DNA from 3 places in the Tepidimonas fonticaldi genome. Region 1 is predicted to be linked to each of the others. Evidence: predicted binding sites of a transcription regulator. Region 1 holds the regulator's gene; each other region holds the start of a gene.

The links. Region 1 encodes sigma-54, which starts transcription at its own class of promoters, with help from an activator protein. Its sites were predicted from a motif close to TGGCANGNAANCTGCTTT; they were not measured.
Positions count from the first base shown of each region.
Region 2: the regulator sigma-54 is predicted to act here: its motif matches at 1,857-1,874, upstream of A9O67_RS13950 (pilin).
Region 3: the regulator sigma-54 is predicted to act here: its motif matches at 2,822-2,839, upstream of glnA (type I glutamate--ammonia ligase).

Region 1 is NZ_LZDH01000045.1:246,514-251,520, reverse strand. Features, by position in the region: gene A9O67_RS05335 (SPOR domain-containing protein) at 1-227, shown strand, start outside; gene A9O67_RS05330 (thiol:disulfide interchange protein DsbA/DsbL) at 298-930, shown strand; gene lptA (lipopolysaccharide transport periplasmic protein LptA) at 998-1,645, shown strand; gene lptB (LPS export ABC transporter ATP-binding protein) at 1,642-2,397, shown strand; gene rpoN (RNA polymerase factor sigma-54) at 2,403-3,956, shown strand; gene A9O67_RS05310 (THUMP domain-containing class I SAM-dependent RNA methyltransferase) at 3,961-5,007, shown strand, end outside.
Region 2 is NZ_LZDH01000056.1:177,179-182,185, reverse strand. Features, by position in the region: gene A9O67_RS06660 (ATP-binding protein) at 1-938, shown strand, start outside; gene A9O67_RS06655 (nucleotidyltransferase domain-containing protein) at 929-1,228, shown strand; gene A9O67_RS06650 (hypothetical protein) at 1,225-1,764, shown strand; gene A9O67_RS13950 (pilin) at 1,933-2,292, shown strand; gene A9O67_RS06645 (PglL family O-oligosaccharyltransferase) at 2,690-4,108, shown strand; gene apbC (iron-sulfur cluster carrier protein ApbC) at 4,139-5,007, opposite strand, start outside.
Region 3 is NZ_LZDH01000056.1:301,916-306,922, forward strand. Features, by position in the region: gene A9O67_RS07195 (16S rRNA pseudouridine(516) synthase) at 1-117, shown strand, start outside; gene A9O67_RS07200 (alpha/beta fold hydrolase) at 89-937, opposite strand; gene A9O67_RS07205 (EI24 domain-containing protein) at 936-1,901, shown strand; gene A9O67_RS07210 (competence/damage-inducible protein A) at 1,898-2,740, shown strand; gene glnA (type I glutamate--ammonia ligase) at 2,894-4,309, shown strand; gene A9O67_RS07220 (hypothetical protein) at 4,428-4,991, shown strand; gene glnL (nitrogen regulation protein NR(II)) at 4,999-5,007, shown strand, end outside.

The sequences.
Region 1 (5,007 bases):
ACTTCGTGCAGGCCGGCGCCTTCCGCAACGCGGAGGAGGCCGAGGCCCAGCGCGCGCGCCTGGCGCTGCTCGGTTTCGACGCCAAGGTCAGCGAGCGCGAGCAGGCCGGCCAGCGCATTTACCGTGTGCGGCTGGGGCCGTTTGGCAACAAGGTGGAAGCCGAGGTGATGCAGGAGCGCTTGCGCGCCAAGCAGATCGACACCGCCCTGGTGCGCGTGCAGCGCTGACGCGCCCAGGAACCACCGCCGCGCGCGCCCATCCAACGGTCATCGCAACACCCGTCACCGTCAGACGCCCATGCAACGCCGTCACTTCCACGCCACCCTGCTCGGCCTTGGTGCCGCCGCCACCCTGCCCGCCGCCTTCGCCCAAGCCCAGGACGGCCTGCGCGAAGGCACCGACTACCGGCGCCTGAACAAGCCGGCCCCGGTGGACACCGGCCCCGGTCAGGTCGAGGTGCTGGAGTTCTTTGCCTACAGCTGCATCCATTGCTTCCGCTTCGAGCCGCTGATGACCGCCTGGATGCGCAAGCTGCCCAAGGAAATCGTGGTGCGCCGGGTGCCGGTCGGCTTCAACGCCGCGTTCGAGCCGATGCAGCGGCTGTATTTCACGCTCGAGGCCATGGGCCGCCTGGGCGATCTGCACGAGAAGGCCTTCAAAGCCATCCACGAGGAGCGCGAGCGCTTCAACTCGCTCGACGCCGTGGCGGCCTGGGCCGCCAAACAGGGGCTGGACCGGCAGGCGTTCACACAGACCTACCAGTCCTTTGGCGTGAGCGGCAAGGTCAAGCGCGCCCTGCAGTTGCAAGACGCCTACGAGGTCGAGGCCACCCCGTCGCTGGGCATTGCGGGCCGCTTCATCGTGCCGGGTCAGGCGGCCCGCACGCTGGTCGTGGCCGATGCCTTGATCGCGCGCGTGCGCCAAGCGTAAACCGCCCGCCACCGCGGGGGGCGGGGCCAGTCGTGGCACAATCGGTGCACCGCAAGGAGCAAATTCCGTGCCTGCCGCATCCCCACCGCCGCGCCCCTGGGCTGCCCCTGTCGCCACCCTGATCGCCGCCGCCCTGCTCGGCCTGGGGGCGCCGGTGCATGCCGAGCGCGCCGACCGCAGCGCCCCCATGAACGTGGAGGCGGATGCGCTGCGCTACGACGACGCCCGCCAGGTCAGCGTCTTTACCGGCCGGGTGGTCATCACCAAGGGCACGATCCGCATCCGCGGCCACCAGGTCGAGGTGCGCCAGAACGATCAGGGGCAACAGTTCGGCATCGCGCTGGGCGACGCCTCGCAGCGCGCCTTTTACCGCCAAAAGCGCGACGGGCTGGACGAGTACATCGAAGGCGAGGCCGAGCGCATCGAATACGACGGGCAGGCCGACCGCGTGACCTTCCGCGGCCGTGCCGAGCTGCGCCGCTACCGCGGCGCGGTGCTGAACGACCGCACCAGCGGCGCCGTCATCGTGTACGACAACCGCAACGACACCTTCACCGTGGACGGCGATCGCGGGCAGTCCACCCCCGACAACCCGGGCGGCCGGGTGCGCGCGCTGCTGACGCCGCGCGGCGCCGACCCCGCGACCACCCAGCCCGCACCGGACACCCCCGCCCCCACCCTGACCCCGAGCGACCGCCTGGAGCGCCGCCCGTGACCGCGACGCCCGCCACCTGCCTGCGTGCCGAGGGCCTGCACAAGCGCTACGGCCGCCGCACCGTCGTGCATGACGTGTCGCTGCAGGTGCACAGCGGCGAGGTGGTGGGGCTGCTGGGGCCCAACGGAGCGGGCAAGACGACGTCGTTTTACATGATCGTCGGCCTGGTGCGGGCCGACGCAGGGCGGCTGTGGATCGACGAACAGCGGGTGGAGCACCTGCCCATCCACCGCCGTGCGCGGCTGGGCTTGGGCTATCTGCCGCAGGAAGCGTCGATCTTTCGCAAGCTGACGGTCGAACAGAACATCCGCGCCGTGCTGGAGCTGCAACACGACGAGGCAGGCCGCCCCCTGCCGGAGCCCGTGCTGCGCGCGCGCCTGGACGCCCTGCTGGAAGAACTGCACGTCGATCATCTGCGCGGCGCGCCCGCCCCCGCGCTGTCGGGCGGTGAGCGGCGACGCGTCGAGATCGCGCGCGCCCTGGCCGCGCAACCGCGCTTCATCTTGCTGGATGAGCCGTTTGCAGGCATCGACCCGATCGCGGTCATCGAGATCCAGCGCATCATCGGTTTTCTGAAGGCGCGCGGCATCGGGGTGCTGATCACCGACCACAACGTGCGCGAGACGCTCGGCATCTGCGACCAGGCGTACATCATCAGCGAAGGGCGGGTCCTCGCCCGCGGCACGCCCGCCGAGATCGTGGACAACGCCGAGGTGCGCCGGGTCTACCTGGGCGAGCACTTCCGCCTCTAGCGCGCATGAAACCCGGCCTCGCGCTGCGCGTCTCGCAGCACCTGACCCTGACGCCCCAGCTGCAACAGTCGATCCGGCTGCTCCAGCTCTCCACGCTGGAGATGGCACAGGAGGTCGAGCAGATGCTGGCCGACAACCCCTTCCTCGAACGCGCCGAGGACGACGCGGCCGATGACCCCCCCGAGCCCGGCGGGGCGGCCGCCGGCGATGCCCGCGCGGCGCCCGAGGACGGCGGCCTGCCCGACACCGTCACCCTGATCGACGGCACGGCCCCCGACGCCGCGACGGACTGGCCGGCCCGCCTGGACGAAGACGCCGGCGGGTGGAGCACGGAGGAGTCCGGTGATGGTGGCGAGGCCGCCGCCGACTGGTCTTGGGAGGGGCCTGGCATCGACCGCGACGGCCGCCAAGAAGACGACGAGCGCGGCCCGGCGGCCGAGCTGGCGCGCTGCGCCGAGCGTCTGCAGGATCACCTGCACCGCCAGGCGCTCGCGCTGCACCTGGACGACGACGAGCGCGCGGCGCTGTACTTCCTGATCGAGTCGCTGGACGACGACGGCTACCTGACCGAGCCCCTGGAGGACCTCACGGACGCCCTGTGGCAGCAGGTCCGGGCCGCCGGGGATTCGGGGGGCGAGGAGCGCCGGGACGAGCTCGCCTCGCTGCTGCGGCGCGCGCTCGGCTGGTTGCAGGCGATGGAACCCGCAGGCGTGGGCGCGCGCCATCTGGCCGAATGCCTGCGCCTGCAGATCCTGGAGCAGCCCAACACGCCCGAGGCGCGCGCCGCGCTGGCCCTGTGCGAGCAGCCCATCGAATGGATCGCCCGGCGCGACATGCGTCGGCTGGCCCAGGCGACGGGCTTGGACGACGCGGCCCTGCGCGCGGGATTGGCGCTGCTGACCCGCCTGGAGCCCAAGCCCGGCCGGCGCTTCGCCGACGCGGAGCGACAAATCATCGTGCCCGACGTCATCGTCACCGTGCAGGGGGCGCAGTTCGACGTGCAGCTCAACCCCGCCGTGCTGCCACGGCTGCGCGTGTCGGACCTGTATGCGCAGGCCTTGCGGGGCCTGCGCGGCGGCGACCTGCAACAGCGGCTGCAGGAGGCCCGCTGGTTCATCAAAAACCTGCAGCAGCGCTTCGACACCATCTTGCGCGTGGCACGCGCCATCGTCGAGCGGCAGCGCAGCTTCTTCCTGCACGGCGAAGTGGGCATGCGGCCGCTGGTGCTGCGCGACATTGCCGACGAACTCGGCCTGCACGAGTCCACCATCAGCCGCGTCACCACGGCCAAATACATGGCCACCCCGTTTGGCACCTTCGAGCTGAAGTATTTTTTCGGCTCCAGCCTGGGCACGGACGCCGGCGGCAACGCTTCCAGCACGGCCGTGCGCGCCCTCATCAAGCAAATGATCGCCGCCGAGGATCCGCGCAAGCCGCTGAGCGACAGCCAGCTCGCGGATTTGCTCAAGGAACAGGGCATCGAATGCGCGCGGCGCACCGTGGCCAAATACCGCGAGGCCCTGCGCATCCCCACCGCCAGCCTGCGCAAAACCCTGTAACCCCATGCCCGTATTCGATCTGTTTCTGCCCTGCGCCGGCGGCAGCGCCCCGTTTTTGGCCGACGAAGTCGCCCGCTTGACCGGCCAGGCCACCGACGCCCTGCACGTGGGCCGCACGGGTGTCGGCCTGCGCGGCGACTGGGAGACGGTGCTGCGCCTCAACCTGCACAGCCGCATCGCCCAGCGCGTGCTGGTGCGCCTGTGGGAGGGCCCCTACCGCCACGAGGACGACCTGTACGCCGCCGCTTCCGACGTGCCGTGGGAGGCGTGGTTCACCCCCGCGCGCACCATCAAAGTCGAGGTGACCGCCCAGCGCAGCCCGCTGCGCAGCCTCAACTTCGCCGCCTTGCGCGTCAAGGACGCCGTCTGCGACCGGCTGCGCGCGCGCTGCGGTGCGCGGCCCAGCGTGGACACCGCGCACCCGGATGTGCGTCTGTACGCCCACCTGACCACCGATCGGCTGACCCTGTCGCTGGACACCAGCGGCGAGCCGCTGTTCAAACGCGGCTGGCGCACCGACAAAGGCGACGCCCCCCTCAAGGAAACGCTGGCCGCCGCCATGATCGCCGCCACCGGCTGGACTGGCGCCGACGCCAACGGCGAGCCGGTGCCGCTGTTCGACCCCTGCTGCGGCAGCGGCACGCTGGTCATCGAGGCTGCGCAGATCGCGCTGCGGCAGGCCCCGGGGCGGCAACGGCGCTTTGCGTTCGAGCGGCTGCTGCCCCACGATGCCGCCCGCTGGGCGGCGCTGCGCGAGCAGGCGCGCGCGCACGAACGCCCCTGGCCCGCCGGTCATCCGCCGCTGGCCTACGGCAGCGATGTGGCGTTTCGCATGGTCGATTTTGCGCGGCGCAACGCCGAGCGCGCCGGCGTCGGGGCGGCGGTGGAGTTCCGCGGGGGCGACGCCCTGCAGCGCCTGCCGCCCACGGCCCGCCCCGGGGTGCTGCTGCTCAACCCGCCGTATGGCGAACGCATCGAAGCCGCGGGAGTCGCGGGCGGGCTGGGTGCCGACGTGTTCTACGAGCGGCTGGCCGCCCATTGGAAAACGCAT
Region 2 (5,007 bases), on a different contig from region 1:
CGCTGTCGCCCGAATACGGCACGGTCTGCGGCTACACCGACGCGGACATCGACACCATCTTCGCGCCGGAGCTCGAGGCTGCCGCCGCGGAAGGCCAGCCGCTGGACCGCGAGGAGATCCGGCGCTGGTACAACGGCTACCGCTGGGGCCCGGTGAGCGTCTACAACCCGTTCGACGTGCTGCTGCTGCTCGCCGAACGGCAATTCCGCGCGCACTGGTTCGAGACCGGCACGCCCACCTTCCTCGTCGAGTGGCTGCGGAACCGGGGCTTTTTCACGCCAAAGCTCGAGCGGCTGCTGGCGGACGACGACCTGCTGGGGGCGTTCGACGTGGAGCGTATCGAGCCCGAGGCGCTGCTGTGGCAGACGGGGTATCTCACCATCGACAGCCAGCAACGCAAGGGCAGCCGCACCGTCTACACCCTGCGGGTGCCAAACCAGGAGGTGCGCTACGCCCTCAACGACCGGCTGCTGAAGGCCTGGATGCCCGATGCCTCGCTGGTCAGCCGCCTGGCCAGCGACCTGTACGACCTGCTCACCGACGGCGATGCCGAAGGCCTGCGCGCGCACTTCCAGCGCCTGTACGCCAGCATCCCAAATGATTGGTATCGCAACAACCCCATTGCCCAATATGAAGGCTATTACGCCAGCGTCTTCTACAGCCACCTGGCAAGCCTCGGGCTCGACATCGTGCCGGAGGAAGTCTCCAACCCCGGCCAGTGCGACCTCGTCATCCGCCATGCGGGCCGCGCGTGGGTGATCGAGTTCAAGGTCATCGACGGCGAGGAACCCACCGGCGAGGCGATGCGCCAGCTCAAGGCCCGCGACTACGCCGCCAAGCACCGCGGCGCGCCGGGCATTGCGGAGGTGATCGAGCTCGGCGTCGAGTTCAGCCGCGCCCGGCGCCAGATCGTGGGGTGGGAGGTGGCATGCGCCTGAGCGAAACGGAGCGCGCCGTCATCCGCGACACCGTGCGCGAGCTGTTCGGCCCGCAAGCGCGGGTGCGGCTGTTCGGCTCGCGCACCGACGATGCGGCGCGCGGCGGCGACATCGACCTGCTGATCGAGTGCCCCGAGCCGCTGCCGGACCGCGCCGCGCGCACCCATCGGCTGGTCGCCCGGCTGCAGATGCGCCTGGGCGACCAGCGCATCGACGCTCTCGTGGTTGACCCTGCCACCCCCGCCACCCCCATCGTGCGGGTGGCCCAGCACACCGGCATCGCCGTATGACGACCCCGACTGAACCCATCGCGCCGCCCACGCCGCTGGAGCGGTTTCTGGCCACCCTCGACATCGTGCACCGCGAGGGCACCCACCTGCTCTGGAGCCTGCAGCGGCTGTTCGGCGCGGGCGAGCCCGACGCCGACTGGGTGCGGATGCTGGAATCCCGCCCGGAGGATGCCGAGCGACTGGAAGCGTTCGTCTCGCGCTTTGGCCGCATGCAGGACACGATCGGCGACAAGCTGCTGCCGCGCTGGCTGGCGGCCCTGTCGGAGCGGCCCGCCAGCATGATCGAAAACCTGCGCCGCGCCGAACGACTGGGCGTGCTGGACTCCGCGGAGGCGTGGATCGCGGCCCGCAACCTGCGCAACCGGCTGGTGCACGAGTATCAGACCGACCCCGAGACCTTCGCGCAGGATCTGCGGCTGGCCGAGGACGCGGCCCACCTGCTGCTGCGCACCTACGACCGCCTGCGCGAGGACGCCCACCGGCGACTGGACGTGGCGCCGGACCGGCTGCCGCCGGCGCTGGACGTCAAGGTTTGACGTCATGATTTGATGCCATCGGCGCCGCCCGGCCCCTTCGCGTGGCGCCCGCGCCACGGGCGCACGAGCCAACATCGCGCAGATACTGCAGCTGGCACGGATGGTGCTACGATGATCTTGACCCCGTCGACCACGGGGCCAATGTGTCCATCTCTGGAGGTTGAAACCATGAAACGTGTCCAACAGGGCTTCACGCTCATCGAACTGATGATCGTCGTGGCGATCATCGGCATTCTGGCAGCTGTGGCGCTGCCGGCTTATCAAGACTATACCGCGAAGGCCAAGACTGGTAACGCGATTGCTCAAGCGGACGCTGTCAAGCTCGCTATAGCCGAAGCCTACAGCGCGACCGGCAGTGCCACGTGCCCGACGACATTGCCGAGCGGAGTCTCTTGCAACAACGGAACAATTACATCCACCTATGATGGAGCGACAGTCACGATGACGCTCAGCGCGTCAGCTGCCAGTATTTCATGGACGTGCGCCCCCGGATCAGGGGCAAAAGCAGTCAAGGGTTGCGGCCTCTGATATCTTAAACAGAGGAGAGGGGGCGCCTGATGCGACCCCCATTCACATGATCAATGCAAGAGAAACATACAGCCTGCTGATCTCTATCCTTGCATTAGTTTGCCTCTCCTTAAGTTATTTGCTTCCACTCCACCTGCCTCCGTGGACCACCTTCCACGGAGAATTTTTATTTTTTTGCTTCATCGCACTATTATTTTCCGGCAAGATTTTGCCCGACCTCACCAAAACATCGTCCACCACAACACAAAAAATAATCTTTGTCGTTACCGCATTCACGGTCATCCAGAGCTTGTCATCAGATCCCGCGACGGAGCTTTTCATCTTTCCAGCGTTTGCATCCGTCTCTGTGATGGCATACCTCACCGGAGGCACATATCAGACGCACACCAACGATTTCTTGCCTGTCGTAGTCACATTACTTCTTACCGCTCTGATCTCATCGGCGATCGCCATCCTGCAGTGGTCCGATTTTTTGGACAAGGACAGTTGGGCAGCTGGTGCAGCCTTCCTTACCCCCAACCAAGGAACCGGGCGAGCGGTAGCGAACATCGGGCACCCCAACAACCTCGGCACGCTTCTGGTCATCGGGCTGTGGTGTGCGCTGTGGGTGGCGCAGCAGCCCGCGGCGCAGCGGCTCGGGCGGCACGTCCGGACCCTGCTGCTCGCGCTGGTGGTGGCCGTGCTGACCTTCGGCGTCTACCTGAGCGGATCGCGCACCGCGCAGCTGAACCTGCTGCTGGCGCCAATGCTGACGGCGGCGTGGCTGCTGTGGCGGCACGGGCACCTGCGCCACGCCCTGCTGGCGTGGGTGGCGGTGCCGGCCGCGCTGCTGTTCGCGTTCCAGGCTGCCACGCCGGTGTTCACCGAATGGCTCGGGCTGCCGAGCCCGCCGGAGGACCGCCCCCTGACGCAGGACAGCCAGCGGCTGCGCCTGTGGGCGATGGCGTGGACGGCCGTGCTGCAGCACCCGTGGATCGGCAACGGCCCGGCGGCAATGGCGCAGGCGCACCTGGAACTGAGCCCGGTGTACGGGGCGATCGATTACAGCATTGCTGCGCACGCGCACAACACGGTGCTGGACCTGCTGCTGATGTTCGGCCTGCCGGCGGGAGGGGCGATCGCCGCCGCGGTGGCGTGGCTGTGGTGGCGCGCCGCGCGCGGGGCGCACGATCCGCAGCGCTGGCTGCCGTGGCTGATGGTGACGGCGATGCTGGTGCACGCGCTGCTGGAGTACCCGCTGCATTACGGGTTCTTCCTGTGGCTGATGTGCCTGCTGCTGGGGTACCTGACGGGGCAGCCCGGCCGCCCCGTCGCGCTGCGCTGGCCGCTGGCCACGGGCATCGGCTGGCTGCTGGCGTGCGCGCTGGTGGCCTACCCGGTCTGGCGCGGCTACGTGGAGGTGGAAAAGCTCTACACCCTGTTCCGGCAGCAGGGCGCGGCGGCCGTGCGCGCCGCGCTGCCGGACGCGCACCCGTTCTCCAAGGCGCTGTACCCGGGGCTGCTGGCGCGGGTGGACTGGCTCAGCCGCCCGGCGGCAAGCCTGAGCAACCTCACCGACGCCGAGCTGGCGGCCCTGGAGCGCACCACGCGGAATTACCCGCTGCCGGGCCTGCTGTGGCGCACGGCGGTGGCGTACGGCTTCCGCGGCGATGCGCAAAAGGCCGCCTGGTACGGGGAGCGGCTGTGCGCGATGTTCCACCCCGGCCTGTGCAAGGCCGCGATCACGGACTGGCCGGCCCTCGGCGCCGGACGTGCGGACTGGCCCGAGCTGCCGTGGGCCAGGTGGCTGCTGGCCCCAGTTCCCGGCCGGCGCTGAACCGCCCGCGGCCGGCCCGCGTGACCTCCCTCACGTCCCCTGACTGACCCTGATCGTCGGAAACTTGCTCGAATAATCCTTCGCCTTCGCGGCCACGGCAATGGCCACCTGCCGCGCCACGGCCTTGTACAGCGCGGCGATTTCGCCGTCCGGGTCTGCCACGACTGTCGGGCGGCCGGCATCGGCTTGTTCGCGGATGCTGCGGTTCAGCGGCAGCGCGCCCAGGTAGGCGACCTCCAGCTCGGCCGCCATGCGTTTGCCGCCGTCGGCGCCAAAGATATGCTCCGCATGGCCGCAGTGGGGGCAGACGTGCACGGCCATGTTTTCCACGATGCCCAGGATGGGCACCCCCACCTTCTGGAACATGGTGATGCCCTTGCGCGCGTCCAGCAGCGCAATGTCCTGCGGCGTGGTCACGATCACCGCGCCGGTGATGGGCACGCGCTGCGACAGGGTCAGTTGAATGTCCCCGGTCCCCGGGGGCATGTCCACCACCAGGTAGTCCAGATCCTTCCAGTTGGTCTGGCGCAGCAGTTGTTCCAGCGCCTGCGTGGCCATGGGGCCGCGCCAGATCATGGCCTCGTCCTTGTCCACCAAAAAGCCGATGGACATGACCTGCAGGCCATAGTTTTCCAGCGGCTCCATGGTTTTGCCGTCCAGGCTTTCGGGCCGGCCTTCGATGCCCATCATCATGGGCTGGCTGGGGCCGTAGATGTCGGCATCCAGCACGCCCACGCGCGCGCCCTCGGCCGCCAGGGCCAGCGCCAGGTTGACGGCCGTCGTGCTCTTGCCCACCCCGCCCTTGCCCGAGGCGACGGCGATGATGTTTTTGACCTGCGGCAGCAGTTGCACCCCGCGCTGCACGGCGTGCGCCAGGATGCGGGTGTTGATCTGCACCG
Region 3 (5,007 bases), on a different contig from region 1:
CCCGCCGATTTGGCGCCCGGCCAATGGCGCTGGTTGAGTGCGGACGAGGTGGCCGCCCTCCAGGCGGCAGGCGGCAAGGCCGCGGGCGTCAAGGCACCGCGTCCAGAAACGCGCTGACGCCCTGCAGCAAAGCGTCGGGTCGGTCGCGGTGCGGGCTGTGGCCGCATGCCGGCAGCACCAGCCGCTGGGCCTGGGGCGCGACGGCCGCGATCGCGTCCAGTTGGTCCAAGGTGCCGTACTCGTCGTCGGTGCCCTGCACCAGCAGCAGCGGTGCGGCGATCCGGCCGCACGCCGCCCGGATGTCGAATGCGCGAAACGCCGGCGAGAGCCAAACATCGTTCCACTGCCAAAAGGCGTTGTCCACGTCGGCGTGGTAGCGCGCCAGCCGCTCGCGCAGGCCCAGGGGGTAGGCGTCGCGTGCGGCGGCAATCGCGCGCAGGGCCACGTCTTCGACGAAGACATGGGGCGCCATCGCCACACAGGCCGCCACCCGGTGCTGGCTGGCGTGCAGCAGCGCGATCGTCGCGCCGTCCGAATGGCCCACCAGCACGGGCTGCTGCAGCCCCAGCGCCTGCAGCAGGCGGGGCAGGGTGTCGAACGCCTCGCGGTGCATGTAATCCGGCCCGTGCCGGCCGCTTCCGCGCACGTCGGGGATGGGGTCGGAGGCCCCATAGCCGCGCCGGGAGTACATCCAGCCTGCGCGCCCGGTGCGCGCGCACAGGGCCGCGGGCCAGTGGCCGCCGCGCTGCCGCCACATCGCGACCGACCCCAGCCCTTCGTGCAGAAAGACGATGGGGGCGAGCGCCTGGGGGGCGGCCGGACGAATCGCCTGGACCTCCAGCCCCACGCCGTCGATGACGACGCGCATGGGCGGATCCAGCGACACCTCGGCGGTTGAGTCGGCAAGAGGCGGGTTGAGCGGGGCAGTCGGCTCCATGCCCACGATGGTAGAGCCCCCGGGCCGCATCGCCGGTTATGCTTGCGACATGCGTGTGCTGCTCGGTTCGTTCTGGCGCTCGGTCGCGTATTGCCTGCACCCGCGGGTCATCGCGCTGTCGCTGCTGCCCCTGGTGCTGATGGTGGCGGGGGCGTTTGCCCTGGGCTACTGGTTTTGGGACCGGGCGGTCGATGCCGTGCTCGCCTGGCTGGAGACGTGGTCGCTGGTCGAATTCGTGCTCGGCTGGCTGGACAGCGTGGGGCTGGGCGCGCTGCGGACGGTGGTCGCACCGCTGCTGGTGCTCGTCATGGCCACGCCGCTGATCGTCGTGTTGGCGCTGCTGCTGGTGGCGTTTTTCATGACCCCCGCCATGGTGGATCTGGTCGCCCAGCGGCGTTTCCCGGACCTGCAGCGGCGCCGCGGCGGCGGGGTGCTGGGCAGCGTGGGCTGGTCCCTGTGGTCCACCGTGCTGGCCGTGCTGATGCTGGTGGTCTCGCTGCCCTTTTGGCTGATTCCGCCGCTGGTGCTCGTGCTGCCGCCGCTGATCTGGGGCTGGCTGACCTACCGCGTGTTCGCCTACGATGCGCTGGCCGAACATGCCTCGGTGGACGAGCGGCGCACCCTCATGGCCCGCCACCGCGTGCCCTTGCTGGTCATGGGGGTGATTGCGGGTCTGATCAGCGCGGCGCCCAGCGTGCTGTGGGCCTCCGGGGCGATGTTCATTGCGCTGGCCCCGCTGCTCGTGCCGCTGGCCATCTGGATTTACGCGCTGGTGTTCGCCTTTGCGTCGCTGTGGTATGCCCACTATCTGCTGCAGGCGCTGGATGAGCTGCGGCGCGAGGCCACAACCCCGCCGGTGCCGCCCGGGTCCTCGGCCCCCACGGTTTCTGCAGCCCATCCCGTCCCTGCGGACCGCATCGTCGACGTCGAGGCCCGCCCGCTTCCTTCTCCTCCTGCATCATGACGCCCGTATCCCCCGCTGCGGCCGCCGTCCCGCGCTTCGGCCTGATCGTCATCGGCGACGAAATCCTGTCCGGCAAGCGCCAGGACAAGCACCTGCCCAAGGTCATCGAACTGCTGGGCGCCCGCGGTTTGCGCCTGGACTGGGCGCGCTATGTGGGTGACGACCGCGCGGCCATCACCGAGGTGCTGCGGCAGGCTTTCGCCAGCGGCGATGTGGTGTTTTCCACCGGGGGGATCGGCGCCACCCCCGACGACCACACCCGCCAGGCGGCCGCGGCCGCGCTGGGGGTGGAGGCGGTGCTGCACCCCGAGGCCAAGGCCCTGATCGAGCAGCGCATGCGCGAAGTCGCGGCGGAGCAGGGCGTGCCCTTCGAGCCCGATCGCCCCGACAATGTGCACCGCCTCAACATGGGGGTGTTCCCCGTGGGCGCGCGCCTCATCCCCAACCCGTACAACCGCATTCCGGGGTTTGCCTGCGACGGCCCCGGGGGTGGGACGGTGCACTTCGTGCCGGGCTTTCCCGTCATGGCCTGGCCGATGATCGAGTGGGTGCTCGACACGGGCTACCGCGCGCATTTCGGGCAGTCCCGGCAGCGCGAGCGTTCGATCATCGTCTTCGGCGGCATCGAGGCGACGCTGACCCCGCTGATGGAGCGCATCGAAGCCGAGCACCCCGGGGTCAAGGTGTTCAGCCTGCCGAGCGTCGACCACCCGGAGTGGGGGCGGCACATCGAACTCGGGGTCAAGGGCGCCGACGCTGCCGCAGCAGCCGCATACGAGGCCATGCTGGACGCCTTGCGGACCATGCCCGTGCGGCTGGGCCCCGAATTGGTGCGTTGATATGGCGCACCGATAACGTGCAATATGCATTGAAATGGTGCATTGGCGTCCATCCGGGGCGGCATGCACCATGTGCGAATCTGGCATGGAACCTGCTTTCCATTGTCCGACTTCAGTCCTTTCCCTCGACCCGAACCTCTTAGGAGCACACTGATGGCCAAGACCGTCGCCGACGTGATGAACATGGTGAAGGAGAACGACGTCAAGTTCGTCGACTTCCGCTTCACCGACACCCGCGGCAAAGAGCAGCACGTGACGGTGCCGATTTCCGCCTTCGGCGAAGACAAGTTCACGTCGGGCCACGCGTTCGACGGCTCGTCGATCGCCGGCTGGAAGGGCATCGAGGCGTCCGACATGCTGCTGATGCCGGACCCCAACACCGCCAACATCGACCCCTTCTTCGAAGAGACCACGCTGTACCTGCAGTGCGACGTCATCGAGCCCAGCGACGGCAAGGCCTACGACCGCGACCCGCGCTCGATCGCCAAGCGCGCCGAGGCTTACCTGAAGGCGTCGGGCCTGGGTGACACCGCCTACTTTGGCCCCGAGCCGGAGTTCTTCCTGTTCGACGGCGTGCGCTGGAGCACCAACCCGGGCAACTGCTTCTACGAAATCGAAGAGTACGAAGCGCCCTGGAACACCGGCACCAAGTTCGAAAACGGCAACCGCGGCCACCGTCCGCGCACCAAGGGCGGCTACTTCCCCGTGCCGCCGGTGGACAGCACGCACGACATGCGCGCCGAGATGGTGCTGATCCTGGAGTCGCTGGGCATCCCGGTGGAGGTGTTCCACCACGAGGTGGCCGGCGCCGGCCAGTGCGAGATCGGCACCAAGTTCAGCACGCTGGTCGAGCGTGCGGACTGGACGCAGGTGCTCAAGTACGTCATCTGGAACGTGGCCAACAGCTACGGCAAGACGGCCACCTTCATGCCCAAGCCCTACCACGGCGACAACGGCAGCGGCATGCACGTGCACCAGTCGGTCTGGAAAGACGGCAAGAACCTGTTCGCCGGTGACGGCTATGCCGGCCTGAGCGATTTCGCCCTGTACTACATCGGCGGCATCATCAAGCACGCCCGCGCGCTCAACGCCATCACCAACCCGACCACCAACAGCTACAAGCGCCTGGTGCCGCACTTCGAGGCCCCGGTCAAGCTGGCCTACTCGGCCAAGAACCGCTCGGCCTCCATCCGCATCCCGTACGTGGCCAATCCGAAGGCGCGCCGCGTCGAGGCCCGCTTCCCGGACCCGATGGCCAACCCGTACCTGTGCTTCGCGGCGCTGCTGATGGCCGGTCTGGACGGCGTGGAGAACAAGATCCACCCGGGCGAGGCCGCCACCAAGGACCTCTACCACCTGCCGCCGGAAGAGGACAAGCTGGTGCCCACCGTGTGCCACAGCCTGGATCAGGCGCTGGACTACCTGGACAAGGACCGTGCCTTCCTGACCAAGGGCGGTGTGTTCACCGACTCCATGCTCGATGCCTACATCGAGCTGAAGATGCAGGAAGTCACCCGCGCCCGCGTCGAGGTCACGCCGACCGAGTACGACATGTACTTCAGCCTGTGATGCGGACGGGCCGCCCGCGGCAGGCGGCTTGCTGAATCACCCTGGGGGCGGCCGTGTGCCGCCCCCAGCCGTTTTGAACGATACTGTGTCGCGTCGCATTCTGTGGATCAGGCTTGGCATGTCGTTGCAGCAAAACATTCGGCGATGGGGCAAGGCGGGCATGGCCGCCGCATGGGCGACCGCCGTGTGGTGCGCCGCCGGGGCGGCCTGGGCGCAAGGCAGCGCCATCTGGCGTTGTGGCAACGAGTACACCAACAACCCCGGCCCCAACCCCGCGGCGCGCGGCTGCCGTGAAATGCAGGGCGGCAACCTGACCATCGTCGAAGGCACCCGTCCCGCCGGCGGGGCGCCGGGCAACGCGGGTGGGGCGGGCGGTGCGGCATCGGCTGGCGTACCGAATGGCGCGCGCTCGGCCGCCGAGCGGGTGGAGCCGGACCAGCAGCGCCAGCGCGACGCCGAGGCGCGCCGCATTCTGGAGCAGGAGCTGCGCCGGGCCGAGGAGCGCCTGGCCCAGGCCCGCGCCGATTACGCCGACGGCAAGCCGCCGCGGCTGGCCAACGAGCGCACCGACTCCCCGCGCTACACGGCGCGGGTGGAGGAGCTGCGCACCCGGGTCGAGCGGGCCGAGGCCGATGTGGCTGCGATCCGCCGCGAGATCGGTCGTCTGGACGGCGGGCGCTGACACCGCGATGGAAGCG